2 regions of the Nocardioides sambongensis genome follow, and region 2 is predicted to be linked to the other one. Evidence: riboswitches for the same ligand, from Rfam matches in the RefSeq annotation. Region 2 holds a riboswitch; the other holds the start of a gene.
What was found. A riboswitch is a leader RNA that binds a small molecule or an ion and turns the genes downstream of it on or off. The one in region 2 is predicted to bind cobalamin.

Region 1 (6,260 bases), 2.1 Mb from region 2:
GACTGGGGCGTGCCGTCACCGTCGCTGCCACGGCACCCGGATCCCGGCGGCGGACCCGGCGTGGAGAAAATCGTCGTACCCGTGCAACGGTTCGACCCGACCGGCCGGTCGAAGAGGACATGAGCACCGGACAGGCCGTGGCGCCGAGCCAGGAGCGAGGGGGAGCCGTGGACCGCGGGAGACCCGACTTCGACGACTTCGTCGCCGCTCGCTCCTCGGCTCTGCGCCGCACGGCGTACCTGCTGACCGGCGACCACGCCCTGGCCGAGGACCTGGTGCAGACCGCCCTGGCGAAGGCGTGGTTCTCCTGGGAGCGGATCACGGACTCCCCCGAGGGCTACGTGCGCAAGATCCTGGTGAACACCTACGCGTCCTGGTGGCGGCGCAAGTGGAACGGGGAGCAGCCGACCGAGGAACTGCCCGAGACCGTCGCCACCGACCCGTCGGCCGCGAGCGACAGCGGTCTGGACCTGCTCGCCGCGATGGCCCGGCTGCCGAAGCGGCAGCGGGCCGTCGTGGTGCTGCGCTACTTCGAGGACCTCACCGAGACCCAGGCCGCCGAGGTGCTCGGCTGCTCGGTCGGCACGGTGAAGTCCCAGCTCAGCCGGGCGATCGCCAAGCTGCGCCTCGACCCGGCGCTCACTCCGTCCGACACGCCCAGCGGGACCACCCCCGACACCAGCACCGCCGACACCAGCGAGGAGCGGTCATGAACAGCATCGACGACCTCCGGCGGACCGTCGCCGACCTGCCCGACCCCGATCTCGCCGCGCGCCCCTCGGCCGTGCGCGACCGGGTGCGCCGGATCCAGCGGCGGCGCAGGGCTGCCGGTGCGGCCGGCCTGGCCGCAACGGTCGCCGTGGTCGGCGGGATCGCCTTCGCGGTGGGCGCCATCGACGACCCGCCGCAGCCGGCGAACCAGACCGTGGTCGGGGTCGACGTCCCGCAGACCCTGAGCTCGCTGGGCTACACCTATCGCGTGGTCGACACGGTCGCCGGGGAGGACGGACGGGTCCGCGTCGACCTGACCGCCGACGACGGCCCCCGGTTGGTCGCCTGGGCGACCTCGGGCGAGGACGACTCCGTGCGCGTCTCTGGCGACACGGTCACCGACGCCTACCGCACGGCCGCCGCGGACTTCACCGACTGGACCGTGGTGCCCGCCGGCGAGCCGGCCCGGATCGCGGTCGCCGCCGAGGACGGGACGCCGGGTCTCGCCGTCTACGAGCTGACCGACGCCCGCCCCGAGGGGGAGACCGTCGGCGGAGTGACCTTCCGCGACGAGGTCGCCGGGGCCCGGTTGCTCGGGGCCGTCGCCGGCGAGCCCGGCGAGACCAGCATCGAGCTGCCCGCCCGGACCGCGAGCGGCGACGCCGGCATCGAGTTGTACGCCGCCTGCGTCGGCACCTCGAGCGGCGGCCGGCTGGCCGTGGACGTCGCCGACACCGAGGGCGCCTCCGTCCGGATGGGCGATGGCGTGTGCGGGGAGACCGTGCCGGTCGACGGCACCACCGACATCGCCCCCGTCGGCAGGGCGGCGAAGCCCGACACCGACGTGACCACCACGGTGACCCTGCGACCGGTGGGAGACGGGGACCTGCCCGCGGACGCACGGCTGGTGGTCGGCGTCTACGCGACGCCGGTCTCCCCCACCGACAACCGCACCGACCCCACGGTGATCGAGGACAGCGGCCACCTGTGGGAGAAGGTCGCCGTGCACGAGGCCCGCCAGCAACGGTCGCTGAACGCGAACGCACCTGCCGGCGACCAGGAGTCGGTGGTCCTGCTCAGCTGGCGCACCCCCGGCACCGGGCCGAGCACCCTGCACACCTGGTACGACGGACACCGTGGCGCGAGCTACGCGAACGCCGGGACCAGCGGCTTCTCCTCCACCCGACAGGTGGTGTCGCCGGGCGCGCCGGTGCGAGCCCGGGTGAACGTCGCCTCGGACCTGCGGATGGCGTTCTACCAGCGCGTCGACTGATGAGGCGTCAACCGGCGAGGTAGCGCACGAACAGACCCGCCTCGTCCTCGACGACCCGCGCGCGGACGCCGTACACCTCCGCGACGAGCTCCGCGGTCAGCACCTCACGGGGTGGTCCGTCGGCGACGACCCGGCCACCGGCCAGCACCAGCAGCCGGTCGCAGAAGGTCGCCGCCAGGTTCAGGTCGTGCAGGGCGGCGACCACGGTGACGGGGGTGCGCCGGACCAGGGCGAGCAGCTCCAGCTGGTGCCGTACGTCGAGGTGGTTGGTGGGCTCGTCGAGCAGCAGCACGCTCGGCTCCTGGGCCAGGGCCCGGGCGATCTGCACCCGCTGCCGCTCCCCACCGGACAGTGTCGAGTAGCGCCGGTCCAGCCGGTCGGCGACGTCGGTGGTCGCCGCCGCCGCGGCGACCGCAGCCCGGTCCACGGCCCGGTCCCCGCTCCACGCCGGCCGGTGCGGGATCCGGCCGAGGTCGATCACCTCCCGCACGGTGGGGTCCTGGTCGGTGCTGACGTCCTGCTCCACCAGCGCCACCCGGCGAGCAAGGTCCCGGCGGGGCAGCCCGGCCAGGTCGGCGCCGTCGAGGACGATGCGTCCGCTGGTGGGTCGCCGCAGGCCGGCGAGCATCCGCAGCAGCGAGGTCTTGCCGGAGCCGTTGGGCCCGAGCAGGCCGACCACGCTGCCGTCCCCGGGGCGCAACGAGACCCGGTCGACGATCGCCGTCGACCCGACCCGCCACCCGGCGTCGCGGGCCTCGAGCGTCATCGGGCCCTCCCCCTCCGGGCCAGCAGCACCACGAACGCCGGCACTCCGATCAGGGCGGTCGCCACCCCCACCGGCAGCTCCTGCGGGTCCAGCACGGTCCGGGCGGCGGTGTCGACCCAGAGCAGGAAGACCGCCCCCATCAGTGCGGCGGTGGGCAGCAGCACCCGGTGCCGGGAGCCGACCAGGGCTCGCGCCGCGTGCGGCAGCACCAGGCCGACGAAGCCGATCGCGCCGGAGGTGCTCACCACCACGGCGGTCATCAGCGCGGTGACCACCAGGAGCAGGAGCCGGGTCCGCGCCACGTCGACCCCGAGCGAGGCCGCCGCGTCCTGGCCGAAGGTGAACGCGTCGAGCGCCGAGGCGCGGACCAGGCAGACCCCGAGGCAGCCGAGGAGCACCAGCCCGACCACCGTCACGTCGGCCCAGGTGGCCGAGGCCAGCGAGCCCAGCAGCCAGAAGAGGACGCTGCGGGTCTGCTCGGCGTCGGCGGCGAGGTAGACGATGAACGAGGTCAGTGCCGAGAAGAGCTGGGTGGCCGCGACCCCGGCGAGCACCACCCGGTCGGTGGTGCCGCCGGCGACGAAGGCGAGCAGCAGCACCAGACCGAAGGCCGCCAGCGACCCGAGGAACGCCCCGCCGGTGAGACCGATCGATCCCGCGCCGAGCCCGAGCACCACGATCGAGACGGCGCCGGTCGACGCGCCCGAGGAGATGCCGAGCACGAACGGGTCGGCCAGCGGGTTGCGCAGCAGGGACTGCAGGATCACTCCGCACACCGCCAGCCCGGCGCCGCAGATCGCCGCCAGCAGGGTGCGGGGCAGGCGCAGGTTCCACACGATGCCGTCCTGGATCCGGGTGAGTCCCGACTCCGCTCCGGTCAGCTTGGACCAGACGACCGCGGCCACGTCCCCGGGTCCCAGGTCGGAGGGACCGATGGTGATCGCCACCGCGATCGAGCAGAGCAGCAAGGCACCGGCGCCGACCCAGAGCACGCCGATCCCGCGCGCGCCGGGCGCGCCGGCACCGGGCCGCCTCCCGGGCCGCCTCCCGGGCCGCCTCCTGGACGACCCCGCGCGCGTTTCGCGGACCACACGGCTGGTCATGGACACCGCCGGCCCCGGGCTCAGCCGGCCAGGCCGAGCTCGCGCAGCTGCGCCGCGACGTTCTCGACGCCGTACACGGTGCGCAGCGACGGGTTCATCTCGGCGCCGGTGACCGTGACGTAGCGGCCGTGGCGGACCGCGTCCATCTCCCGGGTGACCGGGTTGGACTCGAGGAACTCGATCTTGGCGGCCGCGGTCTCGGCGGTCTGGCTCCGGCGGGTGAGGTCGCCGATGACCAGCACGTCGGGGTTGCGCTCCGCGACCGTCTCCCAGTTGACCTGCGGCCACTCGTCGGTCTCGTCGTCGAAGACGTTCTCCAGCCCCAGCTCGTCGGCGATCAGGCCCGGCGCGCCGCAGCACCCGGCCAGGTACGGCGACTCGGCGTTGGCGAACCAGAAGAGCGCGGTGGTGCCGCCGGCATCGGTCTCGCCGGCGGTCGCCAGGCGGTCCGCGAGGTCGGCGACCAGTTCCTCCCCGGCCTCCTCGACGCCGAAGATCTCGGCCAGGTCGGTGATCTCGGCGTAGACCTGCTCGATCTCGAAGGGCTCGTCGCGGGCGCCGTCGGAGGAGACCACCGACTTGCCGACGCAGGCGCTGGGCGCCACGTAGGTGCCGACCCCGAGCTCCTCGAACTGCTCCCGGGTGGCCACCCCACCCTCGGCGAGGGTGCTGGTGAAGGAGGCGGTGACGAGGTCCGGCTCGGCATCCAGGACCGCCTCGAACGAGGGGGCGTTGTCGGCCAGCCGCGGCACGTCCGCGTTCGCCTCCTCCAGCGAGGACAGCACCGGGTCGGTCCAGGTGGCGGTGCCGACCATCCGGTCGGCGAGGCCGAGGGAGAGCAGCACCTCGGTGGAGCCCTGGTTGAGCGAGACCACCCGCTCGGGGCCTGTGCGACGCTCACGGCGTGGTCGCAGTTGTCCAGCTCGACGGTGGAGCCGGCGGCGCTCGACTGCTCGGAGTCGAGTCCGCATCCGGCGGTGATCAGCGCCAGGCAGGTGAGCGGGGTGAGCACGACGGCGATACGACGCATGTCGGTCCTTCGAGGTCGGAGCCCGTTGCGCGAGAGCCCTGGTGACCTCACGGCGGTCGCCGGGAGGGCCAGCAGGTCTTCGGACTCGGGCTCAGCCGCCGCGGAGCGTCTTCCCAGGCCCTCGGGCCCAGTGACATCGTGCTCCGTGCGTCACCCATACCGCTGCGCGTCAGTCCCGGACTCTCACCGGGTTCCCTCTCTCCTGGTGGGGAGAAACTGGCACTCGCACCGTACAGGGCCCGCCCCAGCACGGGCCGGCCGGAGCCAGGGAGGAGCGCCGGGGGCACGGCCGTGCAGAACGGCATGGAGAACGGCGTGGAGAACGGCGTGGAGAACGGCCGGCGACCAGAGGCCGGAGAAATAGCGAGAACCCGAGGCGTCTCGGGTCACCTCGGGTTCTCGGGAAGAATCATGGCACGCCGGGCCAAGCTCTGTCCCGGGAATCGTGGAGATCGGCGGAAAGAATTTCCGGCGCCGCCCGACACCGGTCGACACTAGGCTCCCTCCATGCCGAACCCAGGTCCGTCCCCGGTGGTCCTCGAGAGCGATGTCGTCGTGGTCGGAGCCGGCCTGTCCGGGCTCACCGCCGCCCGTGAGGTGCGCCGCGCCGGGCGGGAGGTGGTCGTCCTGGAGGCGGACGACCGGGTGGGTGGCCGGATCCTCACCGAGGAGTGGGCGCCCGGCGTCCACCTGGAGCTCGGCGCGCAGTGGATCGGGGACACCCACCACCGGATGAGCGCGCTCGCCGCGGAGCTGGGCATCGTGGTGCACGACCAGTTCGAGGAGGGCGACACCAGCTATGAGCTCGGCGGCCGGGTGCTGCGCGGCGACGCCTTCCACCGGGCGCACGGCGAGGACGTCGCCGCGGTCGAGCGGGTGCTCCGCGAGCTCGACGCGATGGCCGCCACCGTGGACGCCGCCGCGCCGTGGGCAGCGCCGCAGGCCGACATCTGGGACCGGATCACCGTCGGCCAGTGGTACGACGCCCAGGGCCTCTCCCCGCTCGCCCGCGAGCTGCTCGAGATCTGCACCGTCGGCATCCTCGCGGTGCCGACCGTCGAGGTCTCCCTGCTCGGCCTGCTGTTCAACGTGGTGACCTGCGGGGTCACCGCCGACCTGCTCAGCGAGTCCGAGGGCGGGGCGCAGACGAAGCGGTTCGTCGGCGGCACCGCCCAGATCCCGCAGCGCCTCGCCGCCGAGCTCGGCCACCGGGTGGTGCTGGACTCGCCGGTGCAGGAGATCACCGTGGCCGGCGAGGCGGTGACCGTGCGGTGCCGCGGCGGCCTGATCGCCCGCGGACGGCAGGTCATCGTGGCTCTCGCGCCCACCCTGGCCGGGCGGATCCTCTACGACCCGCCGCTGCCGGCCGTCCGGGAC
Region 2 (6,260 bases):
CAGCGGCGCGCCGACGGCGTGCCCGACCAGCGTCTTGATCGGGGTGACGTGCGAGGCGACCACCAGGGTGCCTCCGGCGTGCGCGTCGAGGACGCGCCCCAGGCCGAGCAGCACCCGGCGGTGCACGTCGTGGAAGGACTCCCCGCCGTGCGGTGCGGCGGTCAGGTCGCTGAACCAGGCATCCATCCCCGCCTGGTCCGCGGCGGCGACCTCGGCGAAGGACTTGCCGTCCCACGAGCCGAACTCCATCTCGGCGAACGCCGGCTCCTCGGTGACCTCCAGCCCCAGCCGGGCCGCGATCAGGTCGGCGGTCTCGCGGGTGCGGCGTACCGGGGAGGCGATGACGGCGTCGAGCCGGTCGCCCAGCTCGCCCAACCAGGCGGCGGTGTGGCCGACCTGGTCCCGGCCCTCGTCGGAGAGCGGCGGGTTGTCGCCCCCCAGGCCCCCGGAGAACCGGCGCCCGGAGGTGTGCGTGGTGACCCCGTGCCGGACCAGGACCAGCGTCGTCGACGCTCCGCCGCGCGGATCGCTCATCGGCTGCCGCCCTAGAGCCCGCTCTCCTCGTTGCGGACCAGGATCCGGGAGCACTCCTCGCAGCGCACCACGTCGTCCGCGGCGCGTCCACGGATCGCGGCCAGTTCGGCGGCGTCGAGGGTGAGCATGCAGGCGCCGCAGCGGCGGGCGCGGAGCAGGGCGGCGCCGACCCCGTTGCGGGTGGTGCGCAGCTTCTCGTAGAGCGCGAGCAGGTCGTCGGGGATCGCTGCGACGATCGGCGCACGCCGCTCGCCCGTCTCCCCGATCCGCTCCTCCAGAGCCGCGGTCTGCTCCTCGCGCTCGGTGGTCAGCGCGTCGAGCTGACGATCGACCTCGTCGAGGTCGCTGCGCAGCTGCGCCAGACCGGTCTGCGCCTGCTCGAGGCGCTCCATCACCTCGAGCTCCTCGTCCTCCAGGGTGGAGATCCGGCGGTCCAGGCTCTCCAGCTCGTGCTGCATCCGCTCGAGGTCCTTGGGGTTGCCGATCAGCCCTGCGTCGATCCGGTCCTGGTCGCGCTTGCGGCGCGCCTTGACCTGCTCGACGTCGCGGTCGGCCTGCTCCTGCACGGCGGTCAGGTCGTCGACCTTGATCTGCTCGTCGCGGATCCATCCCTGGGTCTCGGTACGACGCGCGGTCAGTGCGGCGATCTCCGCGGTCTGCGGCAGGTTCGCCTTCTGGTGGCGCAGCTGGTCGACGCGGGCGTCGACCTCCTGCAGCTCCAGCAGCCGCAGCTGCGCGGACGGTTCGGCCTTCATCGGGTGCCCCTCACTGCGCTCACAGTCTCATTGTCCAAGGATCGGTCACGGTCCGGCTCACCCGGGTCTCGACGGCGTCACCGAGGGCGTCGCGGAGCTTGCGCTCGACCACCGGCAACCAGGTCCACTCCGCGGCCCAGTGGGCCACGTCGATCAGCGCCGGGCCGCCCCGCTCCACGAACTCGGCGGCCGGGTGGTGGCGCAGGTCGCTGGTCAGGTAGACGTCGACGTCGCTGCCGGCCACCCGGTCGAGCAGGAAGTCTCCGGCCCCGCCGCAGACCGCGACCCGCCGCACCGGCCGGCCGGGATCACCGGCGATCCGGACCCCGTGGTGGGTGGTGGGCAGCGCCTCGGCCACCGTCTCCGCGAACTCGCCGAGGGTGGTCGCGGCGACCGAGCCCACCCGCCCGGTGCCGGTGCGGGTGGTGCCGGGGTCGGCGAGCTCGCTCACGTCGTAGGCGGGCTCCTCGTAGGGGTGCGCGGCAAGCATCGCGCGGACCACCGCGGTGCGCACCGAGCGGCCGAGCACCGCCTCCACCCGCACCTCCTCGACGGTCTCGATCTCGCCGATGGTGCCGATCATCGGGTGGGCACCCTGCAGCGGCCGGAACCGCCCCTGGCCGGGGGCGGAGGTGAAGGAGGCGAACTCGTAGTCGCCGATCCGGCCGGCGCCGGCCTCGGCGATCGCGGCGCGGACCGGCGCGGCGGCGTCGGCGGGCACGAAGACGGTCAGCTTGTCCACCGGCTCACCGGGGGCGCTGAGGATCGGCGCCAGGTCGGTCAGCCCGAGGGCGCCGGCCAGCGCCTCGGAGACGCCGTCGGCGGCCTGGTCCGCGTTGGTGTGGGCGGTCAGCAGGGCGCAGTCGGCACCGGCCAGGGTGGCCAGGGTCCGTCCCTTGGGTGTGGTCGCGGCGAACCCGTGGACCGGCTTGAGGAAGAGCGGGTGGTGGACCACCAGCAGGTCGGCCTTCCAGTCGGCGGCCTCGGCGGCCACGGCCGGAGCGGGGTCCACGGCGAACATCACCCGCCTCACCTCGCGCTCCGGATCGCCGAGCACCAGGCCCACCGCGTCCCACTCCTCCGCGGTGGCCGGTGGGTACCAGGTGTGGATCAGGTCGAGCAGATCGGAGAGGGCCGGCATGCGCAGCAGCGTATCGAGGCACTACCGTGGCCGTGCCAGTCGACCTCCGAGAGGTCAGGGAACCCGGTGCGAATCCGGGACTGACGCGCAGCGGTATGGGTGACGGGCGGAGCACGAAGCCACTGGGCCCCGACGCGAGGACGGGCCTGGGAAGGCGCTCCGCACCGGTGGATCCCGAGTCCGAAGACCTGCTGGCCCTTGCGGCATCCGTCGCGAGGTCGGAACGCGGGCCGCGCGGGGGTCCGGACCTCGAAGGACACACCATGGTGCGAGCCAGACCGGACCGCTGCCCCGGCGTGCTCCGGCCGTGGCCGGCCGCCGACGGCGCGCTGGTGCGGGTGCGGGTGCCCGGCGGTCGGCTCCCGGTGCCGGCGCTGCGCGCGCTGGTCGACGTCGCCACCCGGTACGGCGACGGGCTGGTCCGCCTGACCGGCCGCGCCAACCTCCAGCTCCGCGCCTTCCCGACGATCACCGGCAGCACCGATGACGGCGTCGAGGTCCGGCTGCCCGAGGAGGTGGTGGCCGCGATCGAGGCCACCGGCCTGCTCCCTTCGCGCGCCCACGACCTGGCCCGCAACGTGCTGGTCTCCCCGCAGACCGGGCTGGCCGGTGGTCGCGCCGACCTGACCCCGGTGCTGGCCGACCTGGACGCCGCGCTGCTGGCCGCTCCGGACCTGGCCGGCCTGCCGGGGCGCTTCCTGTTCACCCTGGACGACGGTCGCGGCGACCTGGCCGACCGGCACCGCGATCTCGGCCTGGTCGCGCTGGACGCGGACCGGGTGCAGCTGCGGGTCGGCACCGGATGGGGCGCCGTGCTGCCCGCCCCCGGGCCCCGGCCGCTCTGGTCGACCTCGCCCGGAAGTTCCTGTGCCGGCGCGGCGCCGGGCCGGGCGCGGCCTGGCACGTCGCCGAGCTGACCACCCCGCTGGCGCCCGCGGTACCGGCCGAGCCGGGGGCCGAGGTCCGCGCGCCCGCCCTCCCGTTCGGCCCGGTGCCGGGCGGCCGCCACGTCCCGATCGATCCCGACGGCGCGATCCACGCCGCCCTGGTCGCCGACTGGGCGACCACCACCGACCTGGTCGTGCTCACTCCGTTCGGCGGGGTGCTCGTCCCCGAGGAGGAGAGCCGATGACCCCACCGACCCGCCGCTACGACTACGTCGCCGACGGCCCCGCGATCTACCTGGACTCGTTCGCCACCATCCGCCGGGAGGCGGACCTGAGCCGGGTGCCGGCCAGCGCCGAGAAGGTCGCGGTCCGGATGATCCACGGCAGCGGCCAGACCGACCTGACCCGCGACCTGGTGGTGCACCCGCGCCTCGGCGACGCGGGGCGCGCGGCGCTGGCGGCGGGCGCGCCGGTGCTCTGCGACGCCCGGATGGTGGCGATGGGCGTCACCGCCAGCCGCCTGCCCGCGGGCAACGCGGTGCACTGCTTCCTGACCGAGCCCGAGGTGCCGGGGCTGGCCGCGGCGTGGGGCACGACGCGCACGGCGGCGGCGGTGTCGCTCTGGGAGCCCCACCTGGCGGGCGCCGTGGTCGCCATCGGCAACGCGCCCACCGCGCTGTTCCACCTGTTGGAGATGCTGGTCGACGGTGCCCCGCGACCGGCGGCGATCATCGGCTGCCCGGTCGGCTTCATCGGCGCAGCGGAGTCCAAGCAGGCCCTGGTCGACCTCGCCACCGAGCACGGCATCGACGTGCCCTACGTGACCGTGCGGGGCCGGCGTGGCGGCTCCGCGATGGCCTCCTCGGCGGTCAACGCGCTGGCCCGGGAGGCGGAGTGAACGGCCCGGGCGGGTCCGGGGCGTTCACCGTGGTGGGGATCGGCCCCGGCGACCCCGAGCTGATCACCTTCAAGGCGGCCCGGGTGATCGGGGCGGCCGCGGTGGTGGCCTACCACGCCGGGGTGCGCAAGCAGTCCCACGCGCGCCGCATCGCCGCCGATCTGATCCCGGCCGGCGCACGCGAGGAGGAGCTGCGCTACCCGGTGACCACCGGCACCACCGACCATCCCGGCGGCTACGCCGGCGCGCTGGCCGACTTCTACGCCGAGTGCGCCACCCGGCTCTCCGCCCACCTCGACGCCGGCCGGGACGTGGTCCTGCTCGCCGAGGGCGACCCGCTCTTCTACGGCTCCTCGATGTACCTGCACGACCGGTTCTCCGACCGCTACCGCACCGAGGTCGTCCCGGGGGTGCCGGCGTTCTCCGCGGCCACCGCGGCGGTCGGCGCGCCGCTGGTCCGGCAGAAGGACGTGCTCACCGTGCTGCCCGGCACGCTCCCCGAGGCCGAGCTCGCCCGGCGCCTCGCCGACACCGACGGCGCGGTGATCATGAAGCTCGGCCGCACCTTCCCCGCGGTGCGCAGCGCCCTGGAGCAGGCCGGCCGCCTCGACGGCGCCTGGTACGTCGAGCGCGCCTCGATGCCCGAGCAGGAGTGGCGCCCGGTGGCCGAGGTCGACCCGGCCTCGGTCCCCTACTTCTCCCTCGTCGTGGTGCCCGGCGACACCGCGCCGGCCCGCACCGCGGACCGGCTCCGCGGCGACACCGCGCCGGCCCGCACCGCGGACCGGCTCCGCGGCGGCCGGGAGGCCCGGACGGAGGTGGGTGCGCGGACCGCGGACGAGGCGCGGCCGGGGCCGGCCTCGGCCCCCCTCCTCGTGGTCGGTCTCGGCCCCGGACCGGACGCCTGGCTCACCCCCGAGGTCGCCACCGCACTGGCGGAGGTGGACCACGTGGTCGGCTACGCGCCGTACGTCAACCGGGTGCCGCAGCGCCGCGGCCTGACCCGGCACGCCTCCGGCAACACCGTGGAGGTGGATCGGGCGCGACAGGCGCTCGACCTGGCGCTGGCCGGGGAGCGGGTCGCGGTCGTCTCGGGCGGCGACGCCGGCGTCTTCGGGATGGCTGCGGCCGTGTTCGAGGCGGCCGAGGACCCGGCGTACACCGAGGTCGAGGTACGGGTCCTGCCCGGCGTGAGCGCCATCCAGGCGGTCGCGGCCCGGGCGGGCGCCCCGATCGGGGCGGACTTCGCCGTGGTCAGCCTCTCCGACCGGCTCAAGCCCTGGACCGTGGTGGAGCGACGGCTGCGCGCGATCGCCGAGGCCGACCTCGTGCTGGGCATCTACAACCCCGCGTCCCGCTCCCGGCGCGAGCAGGTGGCCGATGCGGTCAAGGTGCTGCTCGAGCACCGCTGCGCCGACACGGTGGTCGTCGTCGGCCGCGACATCGGACGCGCCGAGGAGTCGCTGACGGTGACCACCCTCGGCGCCGTGGACGTCGCCGCGATCGACATGAAGTGCCTGCTGATCGTGGGCGCCTCGTCGACCCGGGTGACCCCCGGCGGGGCGGTCTGGACGCCGAGGTTCGTGGAGCGGTGACTCACCGCGACCGGCGCGCGGACTCCTGCGTCGGGGAGTCGCGCGTCGAGCGCTCCCGGTCCGCGGAGTAGAGAAAGGACTCCCCCGCACCCGGCGCCTCCGGTCCGGCCAGCGCCCGGCCGACCAGGATCACCGCCGCCTGGCGCAGCCCGGCGCGCTCCACCTGGTCCGCGATGTCGAGGACGGTGCCGCGCAGCACCTGCTCCTCGGGCTGGCTGGCGCGGTGGACGACGACCACCGGGCAGTCGGTGCCGTAGGGCGCGGCCAGCTCGGCCATCAGCTCTCGCACCCGGGTGATGCCCAGGTGCAGCACCAGGGTCGCCCGGGTGGCCGCGAACGCGGCGAGCGACTCGGTGGTCGGCATCGCGGTCGAGCGCGCCTGCGTCCGGGTGAGCACCACCGACTGGCTGACCAGCGGCACGGTGAGCTCGCGACCCACCCGCGCGGCCG

Region 1: linked by a shared signal. The riboswitch ahead of FIV43_RS16705 (ABC transporter substrate-binding protein) and the one ahead of FIV43_RS06825 (hypothetical protein) in region 2 are both predicted to bind cobalamin.

What each region holds. Positions count from the first base shown of each region.
Region 1 is NZ_CP041091.1:3,564,788-3,571,047, reverse strand. Features, by position in the region: gene FIV43_RS16725 (SigE family RNA polymerase sigma factor) at 120-713, shown strand; gene FIV43_RS16720 (hypothetical protein) at 710-1,984, shown strand; gene FIV43_RS16715 (ABC transporter ATP-binding protein) at 1,992-2,750, opposite strand; gene FIV43_RS16710 (FecCD family ABC transporter permease) at 2,747-3,742, opposite strand; gene FIV43_RS16705 (ABC transporter substrate-binding protein) at 3,874-4,728, opposite strand; cobalamin riboswitch at 4,937-5,119, opposite strand; gene FIV43_RS16700 (flavin monoamine oxidase family protein) at 5,391-6,260, shown strand, end outside.
Region 2 is NZ_CP041091.1:1,457,671-1,463,930, forward strand. Features, by position in the region: gene FIV43_RS06810 (histidine phosphatase family protein) at 1-534, opposite strand, end outside; gene FIV43_RS06815 (zinc ribbon domain-containing protein) at 546-1,289, opposite strand; gene FIV43_RS06820 (Nif3-like dinuclear metal center hexameric protein) at 1,309-2,430, opposite strand; cobalamin riboswitch at 2,450-2,640, shown strand; gene FIV43_RS06825 (hypothetical protein) at 2,694-3,347, shown strand; gene FIV43_RS22080 (hypothetical protein) at 3,422-3,562, shown strand; gene FIV43_RS06830 (precorrin-8X methylmutase) at 3,559-4,215, shown strand; gene cobJ (precorrin-3B C(17)-methyltransferase) at 4,212-5,810, shown strand; gene cobM (precorrin-4 C(11)-methyltransferase) at 5,812-6,260, opposite strand, start outside.